Polyangium spumosum: one gene and its partner. The main gene of each other region encodes a partner of the protein of the gene in region 2 in a complex. Links are inferred from orthologs where the notes say so. Each region holds a gene or a part of one and is shown on either strand. Other genes may lie near its edges. The genes, in order: accD and GF068_RS19590.

The links.
Region 1: the proteins of GF068_RS19590 (region 2) and accD are in contact, whole or in part, in a solved structure (PDB 8UXZ), measured with the Escherichia coli proteins. The link is inferred for Polyangium spumosum from one-to-one orthologs.

Annotation. Positions count from the first base shown.
Region 1 is NZ_WJIE01000003.1:179,504-182,427, forward strand. It holds accD (acetyl-CoA carboxylase, carboxyltransferase subunit beta), read right to left. Parts: upstream 1,930-2,924; coding sequence 1,072-1,929; downstream 1-1,071. Other genes in the region: GF068_RS10735 (bifunctional folylpolyglutamate synthase/dihydrofolate synthase), read right to left, coding at 1-1,067; GF068_RS10745 (CoA transferase subunit B), read right to left, coding at 1,926-2,606; GF068_RS10750 (CoA transferase subunit A), read right to left, coding at 2,610-2,924.
Region 2 is NZ_WJIE01000005.1:527,917-543,600, forward strand. Bases 12,808-15,684 are described here. They hold GF068_RS19590 (acetyl-CoA carboxylase carboxyltransferase subunit alpha), read right to left. Parts: upstream 14,782-15,684; coding sequence 13,834-14,781; downstream 12,808-13,833. Other genes in these bases: GF068_RS19580 (metallophosphoesterase), read left to right, coding at 12,808-12,839; GF068_RS19585 (Gfo/Idh/MocA family protein), read right to left, coding at 12,808-13,773; GF068_RS19595 (adenylate/guanylate cyclase domain-containing protein), read right to left, coding at 14,795-15,684. In the rest of the region: GF068_RS19540 (N-6 DNA methylase), read left to right, coding at 1-2,050; GF068_RS19545 (hypothetical protein), read right to left, coding at 2,066-2,872; GF068_RS19550 (NADH-quinone oxidoreductase subunit M), read right to left, coding at 2,874-6,740; GF068_RS19555 (PAS domain S-box protein), read left to right, coding at 6,888-7,760; GF068_RS19560 (DUF3226 domain-containing protein), read right to left, coding at 7,726-8,562; GF068_RS19565 (AAA family ATPase), read right to left, coding at 8,559-9,632; GF068_RS19570 (RNA polymerase sigma factor), read right to left, coding at 9,732-10,289; yihA (ribosome biogenesis GTP-binding protein YihA/YsxC), read right to left, coding at 10,487-11,266; GF068_RS45195 (gamma-butyrobetaine hydroxylase family protein), read right to left, coding at 11,263-11,598; more of GF068_RS19580, read left to right, coding at 11,691-12,807; more of GF068_RS19585, read right to left, coding at 12,805-12,807. UniProt on the Escherichia coli protein: Component of the acetyl coenzyme A carboxylase (ACC) complex. First, biotin carboxylase catalyzes the carboxylation of biotin on its carrier protein (BCCP) and then the CO(2) group is transferred by the carboxyltransferase to acetyl-CoA to form malonyl-CoA.

The DNA of each region.
Region 1 (2,924 bases), on a different replicon or contig from region 2:
CCCACCCACGCCTTGTCCGCGAGCGCCCCGAAGACGAGCACCACCCGATCGGGCGATAGCCCGAGGGAACACACGTGCTCGGCCAGCGCAGCGGCGCCGTGGGGATTGTGCGCGCAATCGAGGAGGACGGTTTTTCCTGCCCTCTCGATGCGCTCGAGCCGCCCCGGCCAGCGCGCCGCCGCGAGGCCCCGCGTGATGAGCTCCGGCCGCGCTTTCAACGCGGGCATCGACGACACCACGAGCGCCGTTGCCACCGCCGCATTGCCGATTTGATGCGCGCCGGCGAGCCCGAGCTCGGCCTCGACGACCTCCGGCAAGAGCCCCTCGATCCGCGCACGCCCGTCCGGGAGCGCCCGCGCCTCGAACACGCAGACCCCGTCCGCATTCGTGGCCCGCTCGCTCGGCCGCGCCACGCGCAGCACCGGCCCCGCGCCCACGTCCCTCGCCACCTCGAGCGCCGCCGCGAGCGCCTCGTCGTCGAGCGGACCCAGCACGACGGGCACGTCGCGCCGGAAGATGCCCGCCTTGTCCCGCGTGATGGCCCCGCGCGTCTCGCCGAGCAGCGCGGTGTGGTCGAGCGCGACCGACGTGATCGCCGTCCCGAGCGGCCGTTCGAGCACGTTCGTCGCGTCGAGCCGCCCCCCGATCCCGACCTCGATCACGCCCACCTCGACGTCCGCCGCGTCGAACGCGACGAACGCCGCGAGCGTCATCGCCTCGAAAAACGTGAGCCCCTCCGGCGCGACCACGAGCACCCGCTCGAGCGCGTCCGCGAGCGCGAGCTCCGCAATGGGCTCGCCGTCCACGCGGATACGCTCGGCGAAGCGGCAGAGGTGCGGCGACGTGTAAAGCCCGGTCCGGAGGCCCGCCTCCCGCGTGATCGCCTCGACCATCGCGCTCGTCGAGCCCTTGCCGTTCGTCCCCGTGACATGGACGAACCGCCGCTTCGCCTCGGGGTTGCCCAGCGCCGCGAGCGCGGCGTGCATGCGATCGAGGCCGAGCGACATGCCCCGGCCCGCGCGACGCATGAGGTCGTCGACGAGGGGGATCAGGCGTGAAGAGGTCATCCGATCAGCGCGGCATCCGAGCGGCGCGCCCGTCCTGCAGGTGATCGAGCAAGAGCCCGATCGTCTGCTTCATCATGAGCCGAGGGACGATCGCGTCGATCATGCCGTGCTCCAGCAAGAACTCTGCGCGCTGGAAGCCCGGCGGCAAGGTCTGCCGGATCGTCGTCTCGATGACCCGCGGCCCCGCGAAGCCGATGAGGGCCTTCGGCTCGGCGATGTTGACGTCGCCGAGGAACGCGAAGCTCGCGGCCACGCCGCCGGTCGTCGGGTGCAAGAGGACCGAGAGGAAGGGCAGGCGCCGCTGCCGGAAGCGCTCGAGCGCCGACACGCTCTTCGCCATCTGCATGAGCGAGAGGATGCCCTCCTGCATACGCGCGCCGCCCGAGGCCGAGAGCAAGACGACCGGCAGCTCCTCCTCGGCGGCGCGCTCGAAGAGGCGCGTGATCTTCTCGCCGACGACCGAGCCCATGCTCCCGCCCATGAAGGCAAAGACGAACGCGCCGTAGCCGATCGGCCGGCCGCCGAGGCTCGCCTTGCCGATCTCGATGCCCTCACGCGCGCCGGTCTTCTTCTGCGCGGCGCTGATCCGGTCCCTGTAGCTCCGGCCGTCGCTGAAGCGCAGCGGGTCGTCGGGCGCGAGGTGCTCGTCCCAGGCTTCGAGCGCGCCGTCGTCGCAGAGCAGCGCCCGCCAGCCCTTCGCGGAGAGCTTGTGGTGGTGGTCGCAGCGCGGACAAACCTCGAAGCTCGCGGCGAGGACGTCGGCCGTGATGGTCTCGCCGCAGCCCTCGCAGCGCCGGAAGACGCCCGCGCCGATCGAGCGCTTTTCCCCGGCGCTGGGCGGGTTTTTGTCGGGCCAGCTCATGTGGACGAGGCTTGGGCGCCGCCGAGGTCGATCTCCTTCACGTCGTGCGGCACCTTGAGCGCCGGCTCGGTCTTCGCCTGCACCTCGCGCGCGGAGACCCCCGGCGCGAGCTCGCGCAGGACGAGGCCCTCGGGCGTGACGTCGATGACCGAGAGGTCCGTGATGATCCGGTGCACGACGCCCCGGCCCGTGAGCGGCAGGGCGCACTCGCGCAGGATCTTGGGCGAGCCGTTCTTCGCGGCGTGGTCCATGATCACGACGACGCGCTTGGCCGAGACGACGAGGTCCATCGCGCCGCCCATGCCCTTGACCATCTTGCCCGGGATCATCCAGTTCGCGAGGTCGCCCTTCTCGGAGACCTCCATCGCGCCGAGGATCGCGAGGTCGATGTGGCCGCCGCGGATCATCGCGAAGCTCTCCGCGCTCGAGAACGTGGCCGAGCCGGGCATCATCGTCACGGTCTCTTTGCCAGCGTTGATGAGGTCCGCGTCCTCCTTGCCCGACTCCGGGTAGGGGCCGATGCCGAGCAGGCCATTTTCGCTCTGGAGCACGACGTCCATCCCGCTGGGGATGAAGTTCGCGACCAGGGTCGGCATGCCGATGCCGAGGTTCACGTAGAAGCCGTCACGCAGCTCCTGGGCCGCGCGGCGTGCGATCTGCTCTCGCGAGAGGCTCATCGGTTACTCCTTCGCTCCCGCTGCGGGCTTCTGGACGGTCCTGCGCTCGATGCGCTTTTCGTACTTCGCGCCCTGGACCACGCGGTGCACGTAGAGGCCCGGCGTGTGGATCGTGTCCGGATCGAGCGAGCCGACCTCCACGAGCTCCTCGACCTCGGCGATCGTCACCTTCGCGGCCGTGGCCATCATCGGGTTGAAGTTCATCGCCGTCTTTCGGTAGACGAGGTTGCCGTACCGATCCCCCTTCCAGGCCTTCACGATGGCGAAGTCGCCCTGGATCGCGGGCTCGAGCACGTAATCCCGACCATTGAAGGATCG
Region 2 (15,684 bases):
GGCGAAGCGCGACTTCTACGGCCCCTTCTCGGACGAGGTGGCGAACACGCAAGGGCCGTCGCTCGATCGGCTGATCGACCGGTTGCAGGGGGAGCGGCCGGAGCTCGCGTCGGGGTGGGACACGTATACGAATCGAATCGAGACGCTCGTCGAGTACCTCGCGGAGGGCGGGGACTACGAACATCAGTCGGTCGAGGTGAACGGGAAGAAGACCGGGGGTGATCCGGATCTGTTCCGGTATTTCATCGAGCGGGCGCACCAGCTCGCGCGCGTCGACGGTCGTATCGGGCAGGTGGTGCCGTCGACGTTGTGGCAGGCGGAGGGGTGCACGGGGCTGCGGCGGCTCTTGCTGGAGACGTGCACCATGGGATGCCTGTACGGCTTCGAGAACGCGAGGCGATGGGCGTTTTCCATTCACTCGCAGTTCAAGTTCTCGACTTTCGTCGTGGCGCGTCGCCCTGCATCCGAGGGGCACAAGTTCCCGGCGGCGTTCATGCTACGCGACGCCCGCGTGCTCGAGGGGGGCTTGCAAGAGCGGGTGGTCGAGATGTCGCGTGCGTTCGTGGACGCGGTCAGCCCGGGGACGCTGGCGCTGCTGGACGTCAAGAATGAGCTCGAGGCCAAGCTCATCGAGCGGCTTCACGAGGAGCACCCGGCGCTCGGGAGCGAGAAGAGCGGGTGGGGCGTGAAGTACCGCAATGAACTGCACATGACGAACGACGCGTGGATGTTCCGCAACCGCGCGTGGATGAAGGCGCGGGGATTCACGCAGGTGATGCCGGTCCGTGACACGCAAGGTCAATGGACGCAGCGCTTCGAGGGACCGGGTGAGGTGGCCGAGCTGCCCGAGGCACTTCCGGCAGGCGGCGAGTACTGGGTCGCGGCGAGCGAGCGATATTATCGAAATCGAGGGTATGCCGAGCGGAGCGGCGAGATGAACGGCCAAACGGTGGCGTGGTTCATCCACCCGAGTGACGTGGGAAAGGACGAGGACAAGTCGCGTATCTTCGCGGGGGAACGGTACACGGCGCTTTACGACGGTCGACTCATTCACTCATTCGATCACTGCTATCAACGATACGTATCGGGCGAGGGCCCCAAACAGATCTGGGCACGCCTGGATCTGGGCGTGAAGAAGTACGAGCCAAGGGTATTCACATGCCGGGTGGAATCGGCAGCGCCGTTACAGGCACGATGTGGGTTTCGCGATATCGCTCGCGGAACTGATGAGCGTACGATGATCGCCGCGATCGTACCGGGCGACGTAACCTGCGGGAACAAGGTCCCCGTGCTGCGCTCGACCCACGATGACGTCGTCAATGTACTGCCCGGGATCCTCGGCTCGCTGACGGCCGATTTCATCATCCGCTTACGCGTCGGCGCGACGCTCAACTGGATTTACGTGGCACGACTCATCGTACCGCGTCGGGAAGAGATCGACAGTACATCGCTCGAACGCCTGCGAGTCCTCGTCGCCCGCCTCTCCTGCACGACGCCCGAGATGGCCGACGTCTGGACGCACGTCTTCCCGGACGAGCCTTGGTCCTACGATTCAGCAGAACGTGACCCCTGGAAGCGCGCCGAGCTGCGCGCGGAGATCGACGCCATCGTCGCGGACCTGTACGGCCTTTCCGTCCCTGAATACGCGTACGTGCTGACGACGTTCCCCTTGCTCGATCGAGACCAGCCGCCGCTGCCCGGCGATGGCTTCGTCACGGAGGGGAAGGAGGCGTCCCGCGGTTCCGACGACGAGCGGGGCGTGACCTGGGACGAGACGGAGGACGGTATCGTCGAGATCACGCCGCGCAGCTTCATCACGCGTGATCTCGCGCTGCTCCGGTACATGCAACGCAAGGGATATCCGATCCCCGCGGACCTGGACGCATTCTATCGAGACGTCGTGGGCCTGGACCCGCGAGGGCCCCTCTCGCGCTTCCGCGTCGGAGCGCTGCGAGACCTCGAAGCGCGCGTGATCGAGGCAAAGAAACGAGGCGCAGTCGCGTACGTGCCGAGCGGGCGGGGCGGGGGGCAGGACGAGGAGACGAGCTGAAGCGGTCTCGCCCCCTCACCACCCCGGCCCCTGCCCTCCAACCACGATATGCAACCCCGCGTCATGGTGCGGCACCTCGGCCCTGTCCAGGTGGAGCGCCCGCACCTGTGACGAGGCCCCCAGCACGACATGCGGCACGACGCCAATCGTGACCGCCCCGATCTTCTCCGTGCCCGCCCCGATCGCCACGCCGAGGGCCGCCGAGAGCCGCGTCTCGTTCGAGAATGCGCCGAGCAAGAGGCCACATTGCGGCAGCGGGCCCTCCAGCGGGCAATCGTCGTCGCCGGGCAAATCGAGGTACGCCGTGTGGTACGCCGCGCCATGGCTCACGTAGAGGTTGAAGAGCGGCGCCACGCGGCCCAGGCGCTTGCTGAGGTCGAGGCCCGCGCGACCCCAGGGGCCGTGGCCGACGCCCGTGTAATACCCGCCCGCCCCCAGCACGAGCGAGACAGGGTCGCCATTGTCCTCGTCGAGCACAGCGAACCGCGCCTCGCCGCCAAAACGCTGGAAGCCGAGGGAGGCCCCGATTTCGAGCCAGCGCTTCAGGCCATACCGAAAACCGACCTCGTAGGCGCCGAGGCCGCTGCTCAAGAACCACGGGAAGGTCGAGTCCTCGGGGTAGATGTCCGCGCCACCCGTGGTCACGGGGGTCTCTGCGCCGGAGGGGCGCTCGAAATGGCCCCAGCCGAAGTTCCAGGCGACCGCGTGCACGCTCCAGCCGAATTTGCCGGCCGGTGTGGTGTCGCCGGTGCGAGGGGTGATGGCAGGGCTGCAGGCGAGGAGGGCGAGGGGGAGGAGGGCGAGGGGGTGGAGGCGCGGCATTTCAGGTGCTCGTCCGGTCCTCGGGAGCGTGCACCGGGATCGCCGCAATCTGCAACGGCCCCGGTCGATCCACCAACCTGTGCATCTCGCGGCTTGCCGTATCCACCATCCCGAGCAGCGGCCTCGGCCAGATCCCGAGCACCACCACGACAATCACGAGCGGCAAGGCCGCCGCAATCTCCCGACCGTGCATCGCGGGGAACTTGCCCCCGAACGGCTCGAGGTATTTGCTCGTCCGCCACTCCTCGCGCGCCTCGCCAAACAGGAGATGCGCCATCGCGAAGAGGTGCACGCCCGCGAGCACCACGAACCCCGCCGCGCCGAGGACGCCGATCCACCGCTCGCGCGCGAACGCGCCCCAGAGCGCGAGCAAGGGACCCCAGAAACCCGCGAGAAGCGGCATTCCGAGCGAGGCGAGCATAGCCAGGCCAAAGAGCAACGCGAAGAGCGGCATTTCGCGCGAGAGGCCGCCGAACCGGCCGAGGTCACGCGAGGACACGCGTGATTCGAGCGCCGACACGAGCACGAACAAGAGGCCCACGATCACGCCGTGTAGCGCCGCCACGGCCACGCTCGCCTCGAATCCTTGCGGGGTGAGCGAGCCCATTCCCAGGAAAACAAAGCCCACGTGGGCCCCCGCGATACGGGCGAGGAATCGCTTGAGGTCACTCTCGGCCATCGCCGCGAACGCGGAGACGAAGATGGCGACCACGCCGAGGATCGAGACCGTCATCGCCGCCCAGCGCATGCCGTCCGGCAAGACGCCGACGCCGAGCCGCAAGAGGCCATAAACGCCCGTCACGAAGAGCGCGCCCGAGAGCAAGACGCTCGTCGGGGTGTCCGATTCGGAGTGCAGGTCCGCGAGGTATCCCGGGAGCGGGAAGGCGGACAGGCGGAGGGCGAAGGCGAGGAAGAGGGCGGTCCAGACGACCTTCACGGCGGAATGGCCAAAGAGGAGGAGGCCCTTGTCGACCCAGGCCACACGCGCGAGCTCGGGAATGGCCGCCGAGCGGCGGACAGCCTCGCCCGTCGAGAGATAGGTGGGGTCACCATTTTGCCAGAGCCAATAGGAGGCCGCGCAGAGGAGCGCGGCGCCGATCAGGGAGGAGACGAGCACACGAGCCGCCGCGCGGCGAGGGCCAGGGCCGCCGCGGCGCGCGACGAGAAAACAGGCCGGAAGGAGGCCGAGCAGCCAGAAGGCGCAAAAGAGGAAGAGGTCGAGCGAGACGAGGACACCCAGGGAGGCCGTGAGGAAGAGGCCGGCGAGGGCGTGGTAGGTCGAAGCGCGCTCGCGCAAGGTCGCGCTCGTTATCGAGGCGACGAAAGCGACGAGGACAGCAGAGGCGACGAGGACGAGGGATACGCCGTCGACGCCGATGGACCATTCGACGCCGAGGGAGGGGAAGAGGCGGCTCCGCTCGATGAGTTGGAAGCCGTCATTGCCGTCGGCGCGGGTGAAGAGGCGGTCGAATCGATAACAGAGCCAGCCGACGAAGAGGAGGAGCGCGCCGTGGACGGCGGCGCTCGTGGCGGCGAGGGTACGCGAATGGTCGCGGCGCGCGAGGCGGAGGAGGAGCGCGAGAAGGGTGCCGAGCAGAGGGAAAAAGACGACGACGAAGAGCGGGGCGCGGCCGAGGAGGCCACGGCCGAGGAGGCCAAGGCCAAGCGGGCGCTCGGCGCGAAGGGGCATCACGAGGGGGCGCGCGGGTTCGTCACCGGCGCGGGTGCTCGATTCGACGAGGACCTGGCCGTAGAGCTCGCGGGCGCGGGCAGCCTCGTAGCGCCATTTGACGACCACGCGGCGCTCCTGGCCCGCAGGGATACGCGTGACGAGGGGCACGCGCGCGCCTTCGACGGTGACGGTGAGGCCAGGCGGGAGGCGAGGATCGGCCGGCGAGGTGCGTAACTCGACGCGCGAGACCTCGAGCAGGCCAGGGCCCTCGTTCCGAAGGAGAAACGCGCCGGTCATCTGCTCGCCGTCTGGAGAGAGGGTGAGCTCGACGTGGTCGCCGCCGAATTCGGGGCGAAGGACGGCGCGGCCCGAAGGCGCGTCGTCCGCAAAGGCCGGCGAGGCAAAGCCGAGGAGCACGAGGGCGACGAAGAGGGAGAAGAGGCGCGAAAGGAGGCGCGCCGGGAGGCCAAGGACGAGGTCGTCGATCGCAGAGACGAGCTTCGAGGCGAATCGCGCGATCGTGGTGGCCCCTTCGAGGGTGGCCTCGCCAAGCCGAGGTCCGAGGCCTTCGAGCAGACGCGCGCCAGGGAAGGTGCGCGCCTCACGAGGGCGCTCGTCGGGGCGCTCGGAGGTCGTTCGAAGGCAAACGAGCGGGAGAAGGAGCGCCTGCAAGGAGAGGAGGACGACGGCGAAGGTCGGCGCTTCGAGGCCAACGGACACAAACGAGAGGCCCACGGAGGTGAGCGCGAGGAAGACGAGGCGGTGGAGGCGTCGGCGCTCGATCAGCACACGGAGGCCCGCGAGGAGGGCCGCGAGCACGCCGAGGGTGGTGACGATCGTGGAGGCCGTGGAGCTGAACGAGAGGAGGTCGGAGAAACGAACGAGGAGGAGAGGGCCCGGCGCGAGGGAGAGGCCAAGCACGAGCGCGAGCGCAGGCCGCGAGAGGAGCGAGGCGGCGCGAGGGAGCCAGCCAGAGAAGGGGAAGGTCGCGCTCGTGGCGAGAGCGCCGACGAAGAGGAGGAGGCAGGCGAGCGTGACGAGGCCGATCGAGCCAGCGCCGTGCTTGCGGAGGAGCGAATGGGCGAGGAGGTGCCGGCCCGTCTCGTCACGCATCACGAGCTGGTCGTGGATCTCCCGAAACGCGACCGTGGAGCCGACGGGCGCGATTCGCACCTCCTCACCTTCGAGGACGACGAGGCGCTCGATCCAGGTGACCTCGAGGCCATCCCCCGTGACCATGGCGCCGCCGCCCGGCGCGACGACGACCGCATGCGAGCCCGCAGGGATCGGGCGGCGCACGAAGGGCGCGATCGCGAAGGGCGCAGGGTTCTGCGCGAGCTGGGCGCGATCGGAGACGCCGAGGTAGACCCGCGCGCCCGCGTGGCTCGTGAAGGTGAGGAAGCCACGCTGCTCGGCGCGCTCGGCGATGATCTTGGCGTCACGCTCGCCACGCGGGCGGTCGACGTCCTCGGCGACGGTCTCTTCGTGAGGGATGCGGCCCTCGGCATGGACGGGGACGAACCGCGCGCGGTAGTCGGAGAGGAACTGGCCCTCGTCGAGCCAAGCGCCGCCGAGGCCCCAGAAGAGGAGCACGAAGCCCCCCGCGAAGGCGACGCCGCCAAAACTCGCGACCACGCCCGCGCGCACGCCCGCCGAAGCAGCCGCCTGCGTGCTCTTGCCCTGCACGAGGAAGAGGCCCGTCGCGAGCACGACGGCGCCCCAGCCAAAGAGCCAACCGATCGCATCGGCCGCGAGCACGACGAGCGAGACGCCAGACGCGAGGAGAGAAGCACACGCGGTGAAACGAATCGACGCGCGGTCGTCCTCGACGAACCTCGGCGCGAGGAGGTGCACGCCGAGGACGGCGAGCAACGCAGCGAGGAGGAAGGCCGTCGCGAGCGGATCGAGGACGAAGGAGGCGCTCGCGTCGAGAGTGCCGATCCGCAAGAGGCGGAAGGCCACGTCGAAGAGGGCGCGGCGCGCAGGCTCGAGCGAGGCGAGGCGCGCCGCACCCGCGAGCACGACGGCGAGCGAGAGCAAGGTCGCGCCGAGGCCGAGGTGCGTCACGCGACGTCGCCCGATCCGCACGCCAAAGAGAGCGACGACGATCGCGACGAGCAGAGGCACGAGCGGCACGAGGCCAAGCGGCACGAGGGGCGCCTCGACGGGCGCGAGCGGACCAGCATACGCGGGCATGGCTTTCGGGGAGGATGTCGCGGGCGTCGGCGGGCGCCAGCCCCGTTCGTCGCTCCACTCGATCAAGCGAGGAAGCCACAGGATCTGGGCGAATTTTCTGAGCCCGCCGCCCGCCGCGACGAACGAGCGGACGTGTCACGCTAGGAGATGCCTGGGAAGCCCGACGTCGCACTTCTGGTCGAGGACACGGCCGGCGAGCTGCAAAGGCTCCACGAGGAGAACCGGCGCCTGCGCGAGGCCGAGCGTCGCCTCTCGATGCTGGTGGAGCTGACGAACGACTGGATCTGGGAGGTCGACGCGAAGGCGGTCTACACCTTCGTGAGCCCACGCATCCGCGATTTCCTGGGCTACGAGCCAGAAGAAGCGCTGGGAAAGACGCCCTTCGACTTCATGCCGCCGGAGGAAGCCACGCGCGTCGCGGCCGCCTTCGTGCCGATCGTGGAGGCACGCGCGCCGTTCAGGGACCTCGAGAACGTGAACGTGCACAAGGACGGTCGGCGGGTGGTGCTGGAGACGAGCGGGGTGCCCCTGTTCGACGAAGAGGGCAGGTTCTCGGGGTTCCGCGGGGTGGACCGAGACATCACGAAGCGAAAGCAAGCCGAGGCGGAGCGAGCGCGGATGCAGGAGGAGATCATCCACGCGCAGGAGAGGATGCTCGCGGAGCTGGAGTCGCCGCTGTTGCCGGTCGCGGAGGGCGTGCTCGTGATGCCGCTCATCGGCTCGGTGGACAAGCGGCGCGCCGGGCGCATCGTGGACGCGCTGCTCGCGGGTGTGTCGGCGCGCGCCGCGACGTTCGCGATCATCGACCTGACAGGCCTGCGCGCCGCAGACCACGCAGTGGTGGAGCTGCTCTGCGAAGCGGCGCGCGGGGCGCGGCTGCTCGGCGCAGAGGTGCTGCTGACAGGGGTGCGGCCCGAGGTGGCCCGCACGATGGTGGAGCTCGACGTGAACGGGGTGCGCACGCAGAGCACGCTGGCGCAGGGGATCAGGTTCGCGCTGGGGGCGCGGAGGCGAGGGTGAGGGACGACGCCCCCGGGATGCCGAGGAGCTCGTAGAGAAACACGCGCACGGCCTTGATGCGCGGGAGCTCGCACGACGCGCCTTCGAGCCAGCGGTTGTCCTGGATGGAGACCTGGACGGCTTTGCCAGGACGAAGGACGCCTGCGATGCACGCGACGGTCGCCTTGTTGCGCCCGGCCGGCTTCGTGAAGTCTGCCATGTCGTCGCGGTTGAAGGCTGCATCCTTCGGATTCACGCCTGCCACGAGAGCGTGGGCTGCGACGAGGAGCGAGGGGTAGCTGGTCGCCGCACCCTCGAGGAGCAGGTCCTCGAGGGTGCCTGGTTGATGGTTGTCAGGCAGCACGAACACACCGGTTCGTGGGGGGCCGGGCGTGATCTCGCCGGGCTCGTCGGGGAGCGCGACGGGGGCATCCTTCGAGGCCGCGAGCTTCGCCTTCAGCTCCGCGAAGCGATCGCGGGGCGTAGCCTTCTGGTCGGCGTCGAGGACGACACCGATGGACGCAGGAGATGGGCGCAGCTCGGTGAGCGACTCTTCGATGGTCTGCGCGATACGCGACTCGCCGGTGGCCGCGTGGATGGCGAGCGAGACCTCGGTGTTCTGGAAGAAGAAGGGAACCGAAACGCGCCGGAGCAGATCGAGATCGGGCGGCGGCGGGAAGCTCGTGGGGATGAGCCGCCTCCAGTAGGGATCAACTTCCGGTTGCTTCTGGACGCGCTTCAGGCCGAGAGGCTTGAGGAGCCGCGCGACGAGCTCGACGTCGTGCGGGCCCTCGACGACGATGTACGCGTACCGGACGCTCATCGCACGTCGAGCCCTCGCTCGTAGCGGATGCGCTTGAGCAGGTCCTCGCCGTAACGGCGGGCCGTCGTCTGATCGCCGTCACGTTCCAATCGGTAGGCGACGATGTCTTCTTCGGGCGTCGGGTCGACCGCGAGGATCGCGTCGAGCGCTTCGAGGCTGTGGGTCGTGGCGAAGACCTGCACGTCGTGCTCGGCGCAGGCGTCGAGGAGCCAGCGGAAGACGTGCTGGAGCACGGAGACGTGGATGGCGGTCTCGAGCTCGTCGATGAGCAGGATGCCGCCCGCGATGCTCGGTATCGTCAGAGCGAAATGCAGAGCGCGACGAACGCCATCGCCGTAGGAGCTGAGGGGCAAGAGGCCAGCGCGCTCGTCGCGCAGGTAAACCATCGCATAGGGTTCACTCGCCCACGGGGGTACGAGGAGCTCCGCGCCGACAATCGCAGGCTCGATCTTCCGCAGCAGATCGATCGTCGCATCCCAGTGTCCACCGAGCTTCGCCTCCGAGATGTCACGGACACCGCTCGGCTGGATCGAAGCGTTGATGGCGCGAACCGGCACCTGGGGCTCGACCGGCTGCGGTGAAAATTCCCAAGCCTCCCTTTCCCAGAACGTGAACGACCCTCGCGCCTCGTCTGCGGAGAACAGGTCGAGCTGGCGGGTCTTGGCGACGACATCGATGCGCGCACCACGGCGCTCGACGGCAGGTCCAGGAACGGCCGCGCGAACGTCCTGGTATTGCGCTACGACCTCACGCACGGGCGCGCGACCCACACCAGCGACGCGGAGAGTGCCCTCGTAGGGCTTCGTGAACACGACATCGCTGGTATGGGGAAACAGCCAGCGAAGCAGCTCGCCGGCCGGCAAACCAGCAAAGACATCCCGCCATGCCGCAATCGCAATCCACTTCCGCGGATCCAGCGGCGCGCAGAAGACGGACAGCGCCTCCAGCACACTCGTCTTCCCCGAGTTGTTCCGGCCGACGAGCAGGTTGAACCGGCCGAGGTCCCGCAACTCCAGGTCACGGATCCCCCGGAACCGCTCCACCGTGAAGCTCTCGAGAGGCAGTCTCATGGGCACGACCGGGGACATGTCCCGAAGGCGGCAAGCTCTATACCATCGACGCGAACAGCGAAGGGGGCTCGACCCGATTTTCCACCCAAACCCGCCCTTTCACTCGTCCTCGGATCCGCCCACCCCGCGCATCTCGAGCGGCCCTTCGAGGGCCACGCGCAAGGCCGAGAGGGCGCGCGCCGCGCGGGACTTCACGGTGCCGAGCGGCACGCCGTCGCGCTCGGCGATCTCCGGATAACTGAGCCCCTCGAAGAAGGCCGTCTCCAGCGTCGCGCGTTGCGCCGCAGGCAGACCAACGAGCGCCGCCCGAACCGCGCGGCGCTCGAGGTCGAGGACCGAGGTCGACTCGGGATCCACGACGGGCTCGGCAGGCTCGTGCCGGAGCTCCTCCTCCGTGATCTGCGCCCTGCGGGTGCGCCGCCGCGCCCGATCGAGGGCCAGGTTGCGCACCGTCGTGACGAGCCACGCGACGACCGTGCCTCGCTCGGCGCGGTACTGATCGGCGCGCTCGACGATGGCGACGAACGCGTCGTGCACCACGTCCTCGGCCTCGAGCGCGTCGCGCACGATCTTGAGCGCGAGCCCGTACGCGACGCTCGCGTGACGATCGTAGATCTCCGCGATGGCGTCGTCGTCGCCGTCGCAGATGCGGCGCATGGCGCGCGCGTCCAGCGCGTCCCGCTCTGCCCGGCTCTGGCGCCCACCCGCCGTCATCGCCACCTAACGAAAGGTGTACACCGGCCGAACGTCAACCGATTTACGGTGCGCATCGGCGTACGCTCCCCCGCGGCTGAGCACGCTTCGCAAGCGCGGGCACGCCCCACACGCGGAGATCAACACGCACACCCACGCCGTCAGGAAGGCTCGGGCTCGACGTCCTTCGCCTCGGGCGCGGCTTCGGGCGCGGCCTCGGGCGCGGCCTCGGGCGCGCCGAGCGTGACCTTGCGGAGCAGCGCCCAGAGCTCGGCGCGGCCCTCGGCCGTGACCGACGAGAAGCCGAGCACCTTGCGCCCCGTGCGCTTGGCCATCGCCGCCGTGGCGCTGCGGCTCGCCGAGCGCCCGATCTTGTCGATCTTCGTGGCGACGATGACGACCTCCACGGGCCTGCGCTGGACGTCGCGCGCCTCCTCCACGAACTGGATGAGCTCGAGGTCGTCCTCCTCGAGGCCACGCCGCGCGTCGACCAGGATCACGAGGGCCGCGAGGGTGACGCGGCTGCGCAGGTAGCCCTCGATGAGGTCGCCCCACGCCGTCCGTTCGGCCTTCGAGCGCCTCGCGTAGCCGTAGCCGGGAAGGTCGATGAGGTGGAAGGTCGCGCCGTCCCGCGCGCGCGCCTCGAAGAGGTTGATCTGGCGCGTGACGCCGGGCGTGGCCCCCGTGCGCACGAGGCCCTTGCGCTCGACGAGCGTGTTGATGAGGCTCGACTTGCCCACGTTCGATCGACCCGCGAAGGCGATCTCGGCCATGGTCGGCGCAGGGAGCGAGGAGCCCGGCGCCGCCGCGGCGAGGAAGTCCGCGTGGACGATCTGCCTGGGATCGAGCGACTTCTTCTTCTTGGCCTCGGCGGGCGCGCCCTTGGGCTTCGGGGCCGCCGCGCTTTTTTTCTTCTTCGCCGTCTTGGATTGGTCGTTCACGGCGTCGATCCCGGGTTGAACGTCGGCTTGCACGCGTCGCACTGGCAAAGCGAGCGGAGGTAACGGAAGGAGTAGATCCCCGTGTCGTGCTGGTCGCCCCAGGTGAACTGCAGGGCGTAGTTGCCGACCTGCTGGATGTCGCGAAGGGAGAGGTCGCCGCCCGGCACGAAGTGGATGGTGCCGCCGTGGCCCTGGCAGACCGCGCACGGGCAGTAGCCGCGAAGGGTCTCGTGCGGAAGCACGCTCTTGTGCCCGTCGGCCCACTGGATCTCCATGGTCCGCGCGCCGTGCGGGGCCTTGACCATCGTGGGCTCGATCCTCGGATCGCTCATCGTGCTCGCTTCCTGTGCTCTGGGGACTCGCGCGCTAGCATGAAGCTTCGGGCGGCGTAAAGCAGCCACTTTCGCTGCGATGTCGGAGGGTGATGCGAAGGTTCTGGACCGTCCTGTTTGCCGTGACCGCCGCGCTGCACGTGACGTTCGCCGTCGCAGCACACGCGCTCCTCACGCGGGCCGGCGCGCCGTCGCCGTGGCTCTTCGCGCTCGTGCTCTCCGCGCTGCTCGCCTACACGTTCCGCGGACGGATGCTCCTCGCTTCGGCCGATCGCCCGGTGCCCCGCCTGCGCCGCCTGCTCGTCGAGGAGCCGTACTACGTGCACTGGTGCGCCCTCGTCGCGGCGCTGCCGATCTGGGTCGCAGGGCTCGCCCTGTCGATGATCGCGGCCTTCGTGGTCCCCGCGGCGCTCGTGCCCACGTCGGGCACGCTCGCGATCGCGGCGTACGGGCTCGGGCTCGCGCTCGCCGGCTGGGGCGTGTTCGTGCGGCGGCGCTGGGTCCGCGTGCGGACGATCGACGTGCCCATCCGCGGCCTGCCGCCCGCCTTCGAGGGCTACCGCATCGCCCACCTGTCGGACCTGCACATCGGCGCGCTCTGCCCGCGCGAGCACGCAGAGCGCTGGGCCGACACCGTCCGCGCGCTCGACGTCGACCTCGTGGCGCTGACGGGCGATTACGTGACGAGCGGCGACGCGTTCCACGGCGAGGTCGCCGCGCTCGCGAGCTCGCTGCCGAGCCGCGACGGGGTGATCGCCGTGATGGGCAACCACGACTACTTCGGCGACGGCGAGGCGCTCGTGGTGAAGCTGCGCGAGGCCGGCATCGTGGTCCTGCGCAACGAGCGCACGTCGATCGAGCGCAGCGGCGCAGCGCTCGTGATCGCGGGCGTGGACGACACGTGGTCGCGCCGCGCCGACGTGCGCCGCGCGGTCGACGGACACGAGAGCGGCGCGCCGCTCGTCGTCCTGGCCCACGATCCGCAGCTCTTCCCGGATCTGTCGGCGCGGGGCGCGTCGCTCGTGCTCTCGGGGCACACGCACTGGGGTCAGGTCGCCGTGCCGTTTTTCTCGACGCGCTGGAACCTCTCGGCCCGCGTCTACCGCTACCACGCCGACCTCTACCGCGAGGGCGACGCGTGGTTGTACGTGAACCCCGGGCTCGGCACGACGGGGCCGCCGGTGCGGCTCGGCGCGGCGCCGGAGATCACGATCCTTCGGCTCGGAGCGAAGTCGGCCTGATCCCGCCGCCGTCGACGAGCACCCGCTCGGCCTTCTCGAGCACCCGCACGACGACCGCGCCCTCCTCGAACGGCGTACGCGGGACGCGGCGCTCCTCCACGCAACGAAGGAAATGATCGATCTCGACGGCCATCGGCTCACGCCAGGGGACGCGGATCTCCTCGGTCGGGCCCTCGAAGGAACCATCCGGGCGCCGCGACAAGAAGACCCGATCCGGCGCGCGCACGTCGTCGAGCATCACCACCGCGGACGAACCCACCACCACGATCCTTCGCTCCTTCGTCGCATGCACGCGCGAGAGCTCGATCCGCGCCGCGAGGCCCGAATACGTGCGCAGCCCGAGAACGACCGGATCGCCGTCGGGCCCGCTCGTCGCCTCGATCGACTCGACCCGGAGCGGCTCGATCGCATGCACGATCGAGAGGTCGTGCGGGCCGAGCGACCAGAGCGCCGGCACCGATCGATCCCCACGAATGGAGAGCCGCGACGCGGCGAGGTGCCGGATCACGCCGAGCGCACCCTCGTGCACCATCGCGACGAGCCGCTCGACCGCCGGGTGATACCGCAAGAGGTGCCCCACCATCACGACGCGCCCGAGCGCCGCCGCGCGCGTCACACAAGCCTCCGCGTCCGCCGCCGAGAGCGCGAGCGGCTTCTCGACGAAGACGTCGAGCCCCGCGTCGAGCGCCGCCAGCACGAGCGAGGCATGCGAGCGCGGCGGCGTGGCGATCACCACGGCGCGCGCGCCGAGCGCGGCGGCCTCCTCCAGGCTCTCGACGATCGCAGCCGTCTTCGCCTTCACGCGCGCCACCTCGCGCCGCGCGGGGCTCGTCTCGGCGACCGCGACGAGCTCGGCCCGCGGGCTCTCGCAGAGGACACGCAGGAGGTTTTCGCCCCACGCGCCGCAGCCGACGAGGGCGACGGGTACGGTCACGGCCGCTCCCAAGCGAAACGCATCCGCCGCGTATAGCGCCCTCCCGCCGCGCGGGAAAGGTCAGGCGAGGAAAGACCCGAGCGCGCGGAAGCGCTGATACCGATCGTCGACGAGCTCGTCCCCCGTGAGCCCGTCGAGCGAGGTGAGCGTCTGCCAGAGCGCGACGTCGAGCATACGCGCGGCCTCGTCGTGGTCCTGATGCGCGCCGCCCGTCGGCTCCTCCACGACGGCGTCGACCACGCCGAGCTGCAGGAGCTCGGGCGCGGTGATCTTGAGCTGCGCCGCCGCTTCGTCCGCGCGCGCGCCGTCGTTCCAGAGGATCGCCGCGCAGCCCTCGGGCGAGATGACCGAGTAACAACCAAACTCGAGCACGAGCACGCGGTTGGCCACGCCGAGCGCGAGCGCGCCGCCCGATCCACCCTCGCCGATGATCGTCGCGACGATCGGCACGCGCGCCCTCGCCATGGCCGCGAGCGCCGCGCCGATGGCCTCGCTCTGCCCGCGCTCCTCGGCGCCGATGCCGGGATACGCGCCGGGCGTGTCGATGAACGTGAGCACGGGCAGGCCAAACTTGTCGGCGAGCTCGTACATGCGGATCGCCTTCCGGTAGCCCTCGGGGTGGGGCATGCCGAAGTTGCGCTTCACGTTCTCCTTGGTGCCGCGCCCCTTCTGGTGGCCGACCACGACGACGCTGCGGCCGTGAAACGACGCGAGCCCCGCGACGATCGACGGATCCTCGGCGAAGCGACGATCCCCTTTGAGCTCGACCCAGCCGGTGAAGAGGCGCTTGACGTAGTCGAGCGTGTAGGGCCGGTTCGCGTGGCGCGAGAGCTGGACCTTCTGGATCGGCGTGAGGTCCGCGAAGATCTCGCGCGCGAGCCGCGACGTCTTCTCTTCGAGGCGCGCGAGCTCAGGTTCGAACCTGCGATCCGACGCAGCGAGCGCCCGCAGCGCCCGCACCTTCTCGACCAGATCGGCGATCGGCTTCTCGAACGGCAGCACGAACATGACGAGCTCGGGTCTACTCCGAGATCGTCGGCTCGGCGATGAGGTTCGCGGGGACCTGCGCCGACGTGGCTGGACGGATCACGTTGAAGACGCGCAGCGGCTTCTCCTTGCCCTTCACCTTCGCCGACGGGAGCTCCTCCGTCTCGAACCGACCCGCGAGCCGGTCGTGCGTCATCTCGCTGACCACGATCTGTCCGGCCAGCGCCACCGAGCAGAGGCGGGCCGAGGTGTTCGCGGTGTCGCCGATGACCGTGTACGAGAGCGCCTTGGAGCTGCCGATGTACCCCGCGACGAGCGGGCCCGTGTGGATGCCGATGCCGATGGCGAGCGGGGCGAGGTCACGCTCGAGGCGCCTCCGGTTGAAATCGCCGAGGACCTCCCCCATCTCCAGCGCGCAGAACACGCTGCGGATCGCGTCGTCGGGGTGGATCACGGGCGCGCCCCAGATGGCCATGATCCCGTCGCCCATGAACTTGTCGAGCGTGCCCTCGTACTTGAAGATCGTGTCCACCATGAGCTCGAAGTACTCGTTGAGCATGTCGACGAGCTCTTCGGGCGGGGTGTTCTCGCTCATCGCGGTGAAGCCGCGGATGTCGCTGTTGAAGACCGTGCACTCCTCGACGCGCTGACCGCCGAGGCGCACCTCGAGCTGGCCGCTCATCACGCGCTCGGCGATGTTCGGCGAGAGCAGCCGCGAGAAGCGCTCCCGGGCGATGATCTCGTTCTCGATCTTCTTCCCGAGGATGTTGATCTCGATGAACATCGAGGCCTGATGGGCCACGGCCACCACGAGCTCGAGGTCCTTCGGCTGGAACTGCGCGAGCGTCTCCGAGTCGAGCCAGAGCACGCCGAGCACGTCCTGCGAGTTGTTCGGCGCGACGAGCGGCACGACGATCGCCGAGC